3 regions of the Buttiauxella sp. WJP83 genome follow, and region 3 is predicted to be linked to each of the others. Evidence: predicted binding sites of a transcription regulator. Region 3 holds the regulator's gene; each other region holds the start of a gene.
The links. The regulator sigma-54, encoded in region 3, starts transcription at its own class of promoters, with help from an activator protein. The targets are predictions, from matches to a motif close to GTTGGCACANNTTTCGCTNT.

Region 1 (4,233 bases), 1.5 Mb from region 3:
TGGCGTGGGTTTCCTTGAGCCGGGCATGCAAGTGGCGACCATCGATCACTCGATGTGGTTCCACCGCCCGTTTGATATGAATGACTGGCTGTTGTATAGCGTGGAAAGTACGTCGGCTTCCAGTGCGCGTGGCTTTGTTCGCGGGGAGTTTTATTCACGCGATGGCGTGTTGGTGGCGTCAACGGTGCAGGAAGGTGTGATGCGTAAGCGAGGTTAGGGTCAGGACGCCCTCACCCCGGCCCTCTCACCTAGGAGAGGGAGGAAACTGATCGATCCCCTCTCCCGGGTGAAGATGGAAACCGGCCAATCCCCTCTCCCTCGCGAAGATGAGAACCGGCCAATCCCCTCTCCCTTTGGGAGAGGGTTAGGGTGAGGGGAAACAATTATGCGTTGTAAGCATTTTCGCCGTGGCTGTTCACATCCAGACCTTCACGCTCTTGCTCTTCTGGTACACGCAGACCCACAGTCAGGTCAGCAACCTTGAAGCCGATGAACGCAACCACTGCGGACCAGACAATCGTCACACCGATACTTTCCAGTTGCACCAGTACCTGATGGCCCATGGTCACGCCTTCTGCATAACCCACGCCACCCAGAGAGGTTGATGCAAAGATACCGGTCATGATGCAACCTACGATACCGCACACGCCGTGGACACCAAACACATCGCAAGGGTCATCCACACGCAGCCATTTCTTCAGCAGGGTTACGCCCCACAGCCCCGCCAGACCGGCCACGATACCGATAATCAGTGCACCGCCGACGCCGACATAACCACACGCTGGAGTGATACCAACCAGACCGGCGATAGCACCAGAACACGCGCCCAGCAAAGAAGGCTTGCCACGTAATGCCCACTCACCAAACACCCAACCAAGGACTGCCGCTGCTGTTGCCACAACCGTGTTCACAAAGGCCAGTGCTGCGATTTCGTTTGCCGCACTCGCAGAACCTGCGTTGAAGCCAAACCAGCCAAAGTACAGGATGGCTGTGCCGGTAAACACCATTGGCAGGTTATGCGGTTTGAACGCTTCTTTACCGTAACCCACGCGCTTACCAATCAGGTAAGCCCCCACCAGCCCCGCCACCGCGGCGTTGATGTGTACGACTGTACCGCCCGCGAAGTCCATCGCGCCGTGCGTTGCCAGTAAACCGCCACCCCACACCATATGTGCAATCGGCACATAAGAGAGCGTCAGCCAAATCACAACGAAGATCAGCACCGCAGAGAAGCGAATACGTTCAGCTAATGCGCCAACAATCAGTCCCACGGTGATACACGCGAAGGAGCCCTGGAACGCAACGTGAATATATTGGTAGAAAGACCCCATCAACGCGGTGAGCTGAATATTTTTCAGCAACAGCCAGTCGAAATTACCGAAGAAGTTGCCGCCGGTGCCAAAGGCCAGTGAATAACCGAATACCACCCACAGCACGCAAACCAGTGCAAATGTGACCGTTATCTGCGTCAACATCGACAGCACGTTTTTAGAGCGAATCAAGCCGCCGTAAAACAGTGCTAACCCAGGTATTGTCATAAACAGCACCATCGCGGTGCTAATCATCATAAAGGCGTTGTCTGCTTTATCGGCCACCGCTGGTGCTGCCAGAGCAATTGATGGCGCAAGTGCCAGGGCTACAACGCCTAAGATAGAGGCTAATTTGTTCATTTTTTCCATCCCTTTCACGAGTGGCAAGACGATTACAGTGCGGCTTCGTCGGCTTCGCCGGTACGAATGCGGATGACGCGTTGCAGTTCAGCAACGAAAATTTTGCCATCACCAATCTTGCCGGTATAGGCAGCTTTGCTAATGACATCAATGACTTCGTCGAGCTGGTCATCGGCAATGGCCACATCAATTTTCACTTTTGGGAGGAAATTGACGCTGTACTCAGCACCGCGATACAACTCTGCGTGACCTTTCTGACGGCCAAAACCTTTAACTTCGGTCACGGTCAGCCCTTGAATACCGATTGCAGACAGCGCCTCGCGTACGTCTTCGAGTTTGAACGGTTTGATAACCACGGTAACCAGCTTCATAGATCCCCTCCAGTCAGAATTGGGTAATTGCCTCTACAACACGATTTAGATAAAGCAAAGGCCATGCCAAAAATGAAAAACAGGCATTTTCAGCGCGTTAAACCGCGCGGTATAAGGATTCAATGGCTGGAAATTACGATGACTGGGATTAAGAAATTTCTTAGATAATAAAAACGCACCATTTAAGTGCATGGTGCGTTTCTTTTCTGCACCAACGGGGATGCCCATTGGGTTTATGCGTGTTTTTGGTGCGTCAGGCCGTCGCGGTCTCCTCACGAGTAGCCGCCGCTAATTCTTCACCCGCTAGTTGCAGTTGATACATCTGCCAGTAGCGGCCTTGTTGCGCCAGCAGTTCACTGTGCGTGCCGCGTTCAACCGCTTGCCCACGGTGTAACACCAGAATGGTGTCGGCATCAGTAATCGTGGACAGACGGTGAGCAATCACCACAAGCGTTGTGTGCTCACGGACCGCGGCCAGCGCATGCTGAATGGCCTGCTCGGTGCCGGAGTCGATATTTGCTGTCGCTTCATCGAGGATTAAAATCTGCGGCGCATCCACAAGCACACGGGCCAATGCCAGCAATTGCTTCTGGCCGACAGACAAATTATTACCCTGCTCACCCAGACGCGTATAAATCCCCTCACTCATGGTGCGCGCCAGTTCTGCGAGCTGCACCGTTTCCAGCGCCTGCCAGACTGCCGCTTCGCTGATGTCGCGCCCAAGCGTTACGTTGGCAAAGAAGGAGTCCGCCAACACCACCGGATCTTGTTGCACCATCGCAACGCCCTGACGCAACACGCCGTGGCTCAGCGTGTCCAGCGGGCGACCATCAAGACGAATCTCACCGCTGGTGAGTGGGTAATAGCCCATCAGCAAGTTAGCCAACGTACTTTTCCCACTGCCGGTATGCCCTACCAGCGCGACGAAACTGCGCGCGGGAACATCAAGGTTGATGTCCTGCAATACCAGTCTGTCGCCGCGATAGGCAAACGACACGTTATCCACTTCAATACGGCCACTTTCCAACGGGCGATTATCGTTGCCGTAATCCTGACGCTTACCGTCCATCAGTTCAAACACACGTTCACCCGCCACCACCGCTTGTTGCAGCATCGATTGTTGGGTGGTGAGTTCGATCAGGGGTTCATTAAGACGCCCTAAATAGTTGATAAATGCGTATAACACACCAACTTCGATTGTCCCGACCGAGGTAAAACCAAACAGCATCAATAAGCCGCACAGTACCATCGCTGAAAACAAACTCAGCAGCGGCCGCAGTAAAAAACCATCCAGTCGCAGGGTTTGCATCCGCGCCAGATAGTGCGAACGGCTGGCAGCATTCATACGCTCGCCAAAACGCGCTTGTTGGCGGAACTGCTGGATAACGCTCATCCCATTGATGACTTCGTTAAAACCATCGTTGATATCAGCCAGATAGCTGCGTACCCGGCGAACAATCGGCGTGCTGTAACGTTGGTAGATGAACATCACGATAATAACTGCTGGGAAGATGCAAACCGCCACCGACGCCATGCGCCAGTCGAGGCTGAACATCGCCACCAGCATTGCGCCAATTAACGCAGCACTTCGCAATACGGTCGCAACCACCGTCACGTAAAGGTCACGAATCACTTCGGTGTCGTTGGTGACGCGGGAAATTAATTGCCCAACAGGCTGGGTATCAAAGGTGCTAAGCGGCTGACGCAATGCAGCATCCATCACGTCAGTGCGAAGCTTCTGCACCACGCCAACGGCAGCCTGGTTAAACAATAACGCTTGCCAGTAATGCAACCCCGCAGCCGAGATAGACAGCAGCAGATAGGCGGTCGCCAGCCCCGCGACCGCCGCGACAGGCAGACGATGCTCAGAAACCATATTATCGATGAAGTAGCTCACGATAATCGGGCCACTAACTTCGGCGGCGGCAGCAATCCACAGCATGACCACCGCGCCCGCGAGCGGTTTACGCCACGGTGAGCCATAAGCCAGCAGGCGTTTTATGGTTGGCCATTGCTGTATTGATTTACGCATTGGCGGGTTCCTCGTCTGCTGTCGTTTCTGGCGCATCGTCCAACGCCGCTTCCAATTGTTGATAACGATACATGTCGCGATACCAACCCGGCATTCCCACCAACACATCGTGATTGCCACGTTGGGCAACATGCCCGTGCTGCATGACCAGAATTTCACT
Region 2 (4,233 bases), 1.2 Mb from region 3:
TCATCACCCCCAAGCCGTATGCCGTAATCGCTTTTGCGAATGGCATTGCGCAGTGCTAAACCCAGTGATTGTATTGCTTTGTCACCCATATGGTGGCCCAGGGTATCATTTATTTTTTTCAGCCCATCACTGTCAATCGCAATAACCGTAACGGGAACATTCCTGTCAACAAGAGTACGAATTTTTTGCTCAAATTCAGGCGTGATGACTTTTCTGTTGTACAGTCCGGTCAACGCGTCAGTCATGTTGTCCCTTGATAACGCAGCTTGCCTCATGAGTTGATTACGGGCATAGCGACATAAAATCCAGGTCGTCATAACGTAAAGCAAAACCAACCAGAGATTAGCAATAATGACATAAATAGCATCCAGCTTAATATGCAGGGTGTAATACTGGCTGATAGTGCCTTCATAATTAATTAAATCAAAAGATTTTATAATCGGTTCATGGAAAATGATATTTGACCCGGTGGCATTGTCAGTCACATATAAAGACAGAAATTTCCACAGTAGCGGTCTGTCTACCGTTTTAAACGAAACAGCAAGATCATTAATGTTAACGTCAGTAATCAGAATGCCTTTCACCTTATCGTTCAGGAACACCGGAGTCAGCATGCTGATGATATTATTTTTTGTGTAACCATCCTGGTAAATATGAGAAACAATGGTGGCACCCTGGAAAAGATCATTGAGCGCATTGTCATCAATGGTAATGGTGTGCCCGCTACGAATGATATTGATTCCGCGACCATTGTTCTCTAACCAGTTACTGAAGGTATAGTCACGCGTATTAACCAATCGGTTGATGTAAATGTAGTTATGTGAAAGGTCGATGTAGTATCTGATATTCCTGAAGGCGTAACCGGTATAATTTGAAAAACTGTATTTCGGTAATGCACCGTTTTCAGCTTCATGAATAACGGATAAGGCTCCCAGGTCTTTGCCCCATTCTTCACAGGAAGGGTTTCGAGTCTGAAGGGTTCCCTCCAGGTTTTTCATGGTTTTTGCCACAAGGTTGAATCCGGAAATATCCCCTACGGTTTCAACATGCTGGCAGATATCAGGGCGTTCACTTTCGCCAGGATTCCCTGAGGGTCTCGAGGAAAAAAATGCTCGCGAAAGCCGGTTGGCGATATTCTGGTTAATGGACTCTTCATGGAAAAGGGCTGACTTGCCATTCTCGGCGACATATTCCATATAGTTCTGCAAATTGCGAGCTTCATGGAACACCAGAGCGGCGAAAAGTGAAGTGGTGCAAGCCAAGATTAATACAACCGCACTAATATATTTTTGCCTGGACAAGATGGTTCACTCCCTGTTTGACCACCACAAAATAAGGGCAAGTATAGCACGCTATTTTTCTCGCTTAGTCGGCCGTCAAAACCAACAAAAACAAAAAAGCCCGCTTAGTTTCCTAAGCGAGCTCTCGAATTTGGCTCCTCTGACTGGACTCGAACCAGTGACATACGGATTAACAGTCCGCCGTTCTACCGACTGAACTACAGAGGAATCGGTTAACGGGGCGCATATTAGCGATTCACGGGGGGGATGTCAAAGGGTTCACGAAAAAGATTTTTGTTTGCTTTCTTTATAGTCAACTTGTTGAGTTTTAAGCCGAATTGCGCAGATCAGAATCACCAGACCCTTATTCCGCTCGAACCCATTGCTTTAATGAATATTAACCCTTCTTTATTTGTGTTCTTTATTGGTGCAAAGCGTCCAATATCTCAACTTATTTGCTTTATTGTTAAGCAGATGTGATCGCCGCTGTAATTTCATTGCGTTGTCCCTGGCCGCTTACAACGGCGCTCTATACTGACATATGTCGAAACATTGGCATGCAGTCAGTCACGTTGGCAACCATTTTGCTTAATGTTTTTGGCTGTGAAAACGTAGGGAAACCCCGCCACAGGAATTTGTCAGGATGTCATCCATTTAGTGCATTTTGTTCGCGTTTTTGCTTTTGAAATGGCTCTTAAACCGTTGTGCATAAACCTCTTTGCTTTTTTGCTAAGGAACATTCAAATGTCGCTGAAATTAATCAGAAGTCCTCTTTCTCTTGTGTTGGCAGGTTGCCTGGTGACGGCGTTCTCCGCCCAGGCCGATATTGTTATTGGTGTCGCGGGGCCGTTCACTGGGCCAAATGCGACCTATGGCGATCAATACTGGCATGGCGCGACGCAAGCCGCTGAAGACATTAACGCCGCGGGTGGGATCAACGGCGAAAAAATCAAACTGGTTCAGGGGGATGATGCTTGCGAACCTAAACAGGCTGTCTCAGTGGCTAACCGCCTGGTTGACCAGGATAAAGTCAAAGCGGTGGTAGGCCATTTCTGCTCATCATCCACCATGCCGGCCTCTGAGGTGTATAACGATGCAGGGATCATCGCCATCACCCCAGGGTCAACTAACCCGCTCATTACCGAACGCAAAATGAATGACATGTTCCGCATGTGTGGGCGCGATGACCAGCAAGGCCAGGTCGCCAGCGATTTCATCATTGATAAGCTCAAAGCCAAACGCGTCGTCATTATTCATGACAAAGATACCTACGGGCAGGGGCTGGCGGATGCGACCAAAGCGGCACTGGCAAAACGCGGTGTGAATGACGTGATGTATGAAGGTTTGTCTCGCGGTGAAAAAGACTTTAACGCGCTTGTGACCAAAATCAGTGCGCAAAAACCTGATGTGGTGTTCTTCGGGGGCTGTCATCCGGAAGCAGGGCCGCTGGTTCGTCAGATGCGTGAGCAGGGTGTCCAGGCCAAATTCTTCTCCGGCGACTGTATTGTCAACGAAGAGATGGTCACGGCTGCTGGTGGCCCGCAATACACTAACGGCATTTATATGACGTTCGGTAAAGACCCGCGTTTGCTGCCGGAAGGCAAAGCCGTTATCGACAAATTCCGCGCCAGTAAATTCGAGCCAGAAGGCTACACCCTTTATTCCTACGCGTCAGTCCAGGCCATTGCTGCGGCATTCAAAGCCACCGGCGGTACCGATTCAGCGAAAGCCAGTGCCTGGTTGAAAGCCAATCCGGTTGATACCGTCATGGGCAAAAAAGCCTGGGACAGTAAAGGTGACCTGAAGGTGTCGGATTACGTGGTTTATCAGTGGGACGATAAGGGCAAGTACACCGAAGTCCAATAAGGCTTGTTTTATTTGCCATTTTGAACCCGGGCAGTGCTCAGAATCCTCACGTACTTTATGTACGCTGCGGTTCTTGCGCGCTGGCCGGGTCCAAACTGGCTGCAACAACTACGCCTTATGCCCATAATAAATCTGGCCGCGTCTTCAGGAGCAGCCATAAAAAGAGACGCCTGACTATGGACGCATTCTTCCTGCAACAGTTGGTAAATGGCGTAACGCTGGGTTCTGTCTACGGGCTGATTGCCATCGGTTACACCATGGTTTACGGCATCATTGGCATGATCAACTTCGCGCACGGCGAAGTGTATATGATCTCCGCATACCTGTGCGCCATTGGGCTAGCGCTGCTGTCATTCTTCGGATTGCACTCGTTTCCGTTACTGATCCTCGGCACCCTGGTGTTCACCATTGTCGTGACGGGGGTGTACGGCTGGACGATTGAACGCATCGCCTATAAACCGCTTCGCAACTCCACTCGTTTGGCGCCGCTGATCTCCGCAATCGGCATGTCGCTCATCTTGCAAAACTACGCACAAATCAGCCAGGGCCCGCGCCAGCAAGGGATCCCAACGATGCTCGATGGCGTTTTCCGTTTTCATATTGGTGAGGGGTTCGTGCAAATCACCTACACCAAAGTCTTTATTTTGATTGCCTCGTTTACGGGGATGTTGCTGCTCACCTGGGTTATTGGCAATACGCGCCTCGGGCGCATGTGCCGCGCGGTGCAGCAGGACCGGAAAATGGCCTCGATTCTGGGGATTAATGCTGACCGTATTATCTCAACCGTGTTTGTTATCGGCGCGTCGATGGCGGGGCTGGCAGGGGTGCTTATCACCATGAACTACGGCACTTTTGATTTTTACGCCGGTTTTATTATCGGTATCAAAGCGTTCACAGCGGCCGTGTTAGGAGGCATCGGTTCGTTGCCTGGCGCGATGCTGGGGGGCTTAATCCTCGGCATTGCTGAGGCGCAATTCTCCGGGATGGTGAATTCAGATTATAAAGATGTGTTCTCGTTCGGGTTACTGGTGGTGATCCTCATTTTCCGTCCTCAAGGGCTGCTTGGCCGGCCTATGGTAGCCAAAGT
Region 3 (4,233 bases):
AAAGAACAGAAGATGCAGGCCTTTAGCGAAAAAGGTAAACGTGTCACAACCGTTCTGGTCCCTTCTCAGTTGCAGAAAAAAGACGGCCAGGCTCCGGCACCAGCCCCTGCGCAGAAAAAGAGTAACTAATTCGTTATGGCTACTTTAATTGCAAAAAATCTCGCCAAAGCCTACAAGGGCCGCCGCGTTGTTGAAGATGTCAGCCTGACTGTTAAGTCTGGTGAAATTGTGGGATTACTTGGCCCGAACGGTGCCGGGAAAACCACGACCTTTTACATGGTGGTTGGCATTGTGCCGCGTGATGCAGGCAACATCATTATTGATGATGAAGATATTAGTCTGCTGCCGTTGCATGCTCGTGCTCGTCGCGGCATCGGTTACTTACCGCAAGAAGCATCGATTTTCCGCCGTTTAAGTGTGTTCGATAACTTGATGGCCGTGCTGCAAATCCGTGACGACCTTTCTGTTGAGCAGCGTGAAGACCGCGCTAATGAGCTGATGGAAGAGTTCCACATCGAACATTTGCGCAATAACCTCGGGCAGTCATTGTCTGGTGGTGAGCGCCGCCGTGTTGAAATTGCCCGCGCACTTGCGGCTAATCCAAAATTTATTCTTCTGGATGAACCTTTTGCCGGTGTTGACCCAATATCCGTCATCGACATCAAGCGAATCATCGAGCATCTGCGCGACAGCGGTCTCGGAGTACTGATTACTGACCATAACGTACGTGAAACGCTGGCTGTTTGTGAACGTGCTTACATCGTAAGCCAGGGCCATTTAATCGCCCATGGCACACCAGCTGAAATCCTGGAAGACGAGCATGTTAAGCGCGTGTATCTGGGCGAAGAGTTCAGACTCTGATAGGGTAGACCCATAATTCTGTACACCTGAGGAAGCTCGCTCTGAATATGAAGCAAGGTTTGCAATTAAGGCTTAGCCAACAACTTGCTATGACCCCCCAGCTACAGCAGGCAATTCGTCTGTTGCAACTGTCGACGTTAGAGCTACAGCAAGAACTTCAGCAAGCACTGGAAAGTAACCCACTGCTTGAGCAAACCGATCTGCATGAAGAAATTGAGACTCAGGAAGTTCGTGAAGATGAAGCGTTAGATACTCGCGAGGCACTCGAACAAAAAGAGATGCCCGACGAGTTACCGCTGGATGCCAGCTGGGATGAAATCTACACCGCGGGCACGCCATCAGGAACCGGAACAGATTACATTGACGATGAATTGCCGGTTTATCAGGGTGAAACGACACAAACGCTGCAAGATTATTTAATGTGGCAGGTCGATCTCACCCCGTTTTCAGACACCGACACAGCGATAGCGACGTCTATTGTCGATGCCGTTGACGAAATGGGTTACCTCACGGTCTCTCTGGAAGAAATTCTGGAAAGCATGGGTGATGACGAAATCACCCTCGACGAAGTGGAAGCGGTACTCAAACGCGTACAACGTTTCGATCCTGTTGGTGTCGCCGCACGCGATCTGCGTGACTGCCTGCTTATACAGCTTTCGCAATTCGCCCGCGAAACACCGTGGCTAACCGAAGCCCGCTTGATTGTCAGCGATCACCTGGATCTGCTCGCCAACCATGATTTCCGCAGCCTGATGCGCGTCACGCGTCTGAAAGAGGAAGTATTGAAAGAGGCAATGTGCCTGATTCAATCTCTTGACCCGCGCCCAGGACAATCTATTCAGACCAGCGAACCGGAATATGTCATTCCGGATGTGCTGGTGAAAAAAGTACAGGGTCGCTGGACCGTAGAACTGAACGCCGACAGCATTCCACGTTTGAAAATAAACCAGCAGTACGCTGCGATGGGCACCAACGCCCGCAATGACAGCGACTCGCAGTTTATTCGCAGTAACTTACAAGAAGCAAAGTGGCTGATTAAAAGTCTGGAAAGCCGGAACGACACGCTGCTGCGCGTCAGCCGCTGCATTGTAGAGCAACAGCAGGGCTTCTTTGAACTTGGCGAAGAACACATGAAACCGATGGTTCTCGCTGATATCGCCCAGGTGGTCGAGATGCATGAGTCGACCATTTCCCGTGTGACCACGCAGAAATACCTGCATAGCCCACGCGGTATATTTGAATTGAAGTATTTCTTCTCAAGCCATGTTAATACCGAAGGTGGGGGCGAAGCCTCCTCGACGGCAATTCGTGCATTGGTGAAGAAATTAATTGCTGCGGAAAACCCTGCGAAACCACTGAGTGATAGCAAGTTAACGACTATGCTATCCGATCAGGGGATCATGGTGGCACGCCGCACCGTTGCGAAGTACCGAGAGTCTTTATCCATACCACCGTCAAATCAGCGTAAGCAATTGGTTTGACTTAACCGATAAGGAAGACACTATGCAGCTCAACATTACAGGACATAACGTCGAAATCACTGACGCACTACGCGATTTTGTGAGTACGAAGTTTGCCAAACTGGAGCAGTACTTCGAAAGAATTAACCAAGTCTATATTGTGTTAAAAGTGGAAAAAGTCACGCATATTGCCGATGCAACGCTACATGTAAATGGTGGTGAAATTCATGCCAGCGCGGAAGGCCAGGATATGTATGCGGCGATTGATGGTTTGATTGATAAACTGGCACGCCAGTTAACCAAACATAAAGATAAACTAAAACAACACTGATAATCCGGGCAACTGTTACAACCCTGCGGCCTGTTACGCTAAGTGACGGGCCGTTAGCATAACAGGGTGCTTAGGTGAACTTATGATGAACAACGATTCTGCTCTACAACTTAGTAATGTCCTGAACAAGGAATGTACCCGTACCAATGTACATTGCCAGAGTAAAAAACGTGCACTGGAAATCATCAGTGAACTGGCAGCAAAACAGCTCGGCCTGCCACCACAAGTGGTGTTTGAGGCTGTGTTGACGCGCGAACGAATGGGCAGTACCGGTATCGGTAATGGTATCGCCATCCCTCATGGAAAACTGGAAGAAGATACCACTCGTGCTGTCGGGGTCTTTATTAAACTGGAAACCCCTATCGCCTTTGATGCTATCGATAATCAGCCGGTTGACCTGATGTTTGCGCTGCTTGTTCCTGCGGATCAAACAAAAACGCATTTGCATACTTTGTCATTGGTCGCGAAACGTCTGGCTGACAAAACGATTTGCCGACGCCTGCGGTCCGCACAGAGCGATGAAGAGCTTTATCAGATCATTACCGAAACAGAACAAGGTAGTGAAAGTGAATAATCTGGCTGCGGTCATGCGAAAGCCACAGCAAGAGAAGTTGGGGGAGTGATGACATGGTGCTGATGATTGTCAGCGGCCGCTCTGGTTCAGGGAAGTCTGTAGCCTTGCGCGCGTTAGAAGATATGGGATTCTACTGTGTAGATAACCTGCCAGTGGTACTGTTGCCTGATCTTGCCAAAACTCTCGCAGAGCGCCAAATTTCTGCGGCAGTCAGCATTGATGTGCGTAACATGCCGGAAAACCCAGAAATTTTTGAACAGGCAATGACTAACCTGCCTGATACCTTTTCGCCGCAATTATTGTTCCTTGATGCCGACCGCAACACGCTGATTCGTCGTTATAGTGACACTCGCCGTCTGCATCCGCTTTCAAGTAAAAATCTATCGCTAGAAAGTGCGATAGATGAAGAAAGTGATTTGCTGGAGCCATTGAAATCAAGAGCCGACCTGATCATTGATACTTCTGAGATGTCAGTGCATGAGCTCGCGGAAATGTTGCGTACTCGCCTGCTTGGTAAGCGTGAACGCGAACTGACCATGGTCTTCGAATCCTTTGGCTTTAAACACGGTATTCCGATTGATGCGGATTATGTGTTTGACGTACGCTTCCTGCCAAACCCACACTGGGACCCGAAACTGCGTCCGATGACGGGTTTGGACAGACCTGTGGCTGCGTTCCTCGACCGTCATACCGAAGTGCACAATTTTATCTACCAGACACGTAGCTATCTTGAGCTATGGTTACCCATGCTGGAAACCAACAATCGTAGCTATCTGACAGTGGCGATTGGCTGTACCGGCGGTAAACACCGTTCAGTTTATATTGCTGAGCAATTGGCAGACTATTTCCGCTCTCGTGGCAAAAACGTGCAATCTCGTCACCGTACGCTGGAAAAACGCAAAACATGACCGTAAAACAGACCGTTGAAATAACCAACAAACTGGGCATGCATGCACGCCCAGCAATGAAGCTGTTCGAATTGGTACAAAGCTTTGACGCTGAGGTCA

Region 1: a site for sigma-54 is predicted at 2,093-2,112, ahead of glnK (P-II family nitrogen regulator). Genes of this name have one in related genera too.
Region 2: a site for sigma-54 is predicted at 1,852-1,871, ahead of OH773_RS07770 (branched-chain amino acid ABC transporter substrate-binding protein). Genes of this name have one in related genera too.

The regions. Positions count from the first base shown of each region.
Region 1 is NZ_CP110080.1:3,629,599-3,633,831, forward strand. It holds gene tesB (acyl-CoA thioesterase II) at 1-217, shown strand, start outside; gene amtB (ammonium transporter AmtB) at 384-1,670, opposite strand; gene glnK (P-II family nitrogen regulator) at 1,703-2,041, opposite strand; gene OH773_RS16805 (SmdB family multidrug efflux ABC transporter permease/ATP-binding protein) at 2,295-4,073, opposite strand; gene OH773_RS16810 (SmdA family multidrug ABC transporter permease/ATP-binding protein) at 4,066-4,233, opposite strand, start outside.
Region 2 is NZ_CP110080.1:1,674,191-1,678,423, forward strand. It holds gene dgcJ (diguanylate cyclase DgcJ) at 1-1,301, opposite strand, end outside; tRNA gene OH773_RS07765 (tRNA-Asn) at 1,433-1,508, opposite strand; gene OH773_RS07770 (branched-chain amino acid ABC transporter substrate-binding protein) at 2,025-3,146, shown strand; gene OH773_RS07775 (ABC transporter permease subunit) at 3,323-4,233, shown strand, end outside.
Region 3 is NZ_CP110080.1:469,522-473,754, reverse strand. It holds gene lptA (lipopolysaccharide ABC transporter substrate-binding protein LptA) at 1-129, shown strand, start outside; gene lptB (LPS export ABC transporter ATP-binding protein) at 136-861, shown strand; gene rpoN (RNA polymerase factor sigma-54) at 909-2,342, shown strand; gene hpf (ribosome hibernation promoting factor) at 2,365-2,652, shown strand; gene ptsN (PTS IIA-like nitrogen regulatory protein PtsN) at 2,735-3,226, shown strand; gene rapZ (RNase adapter RapZ) at 3,280-4,134, shown strand; gene npr (PTS phosphocarrier protein NPr) at 4,131-4,233, shown strand, end outside.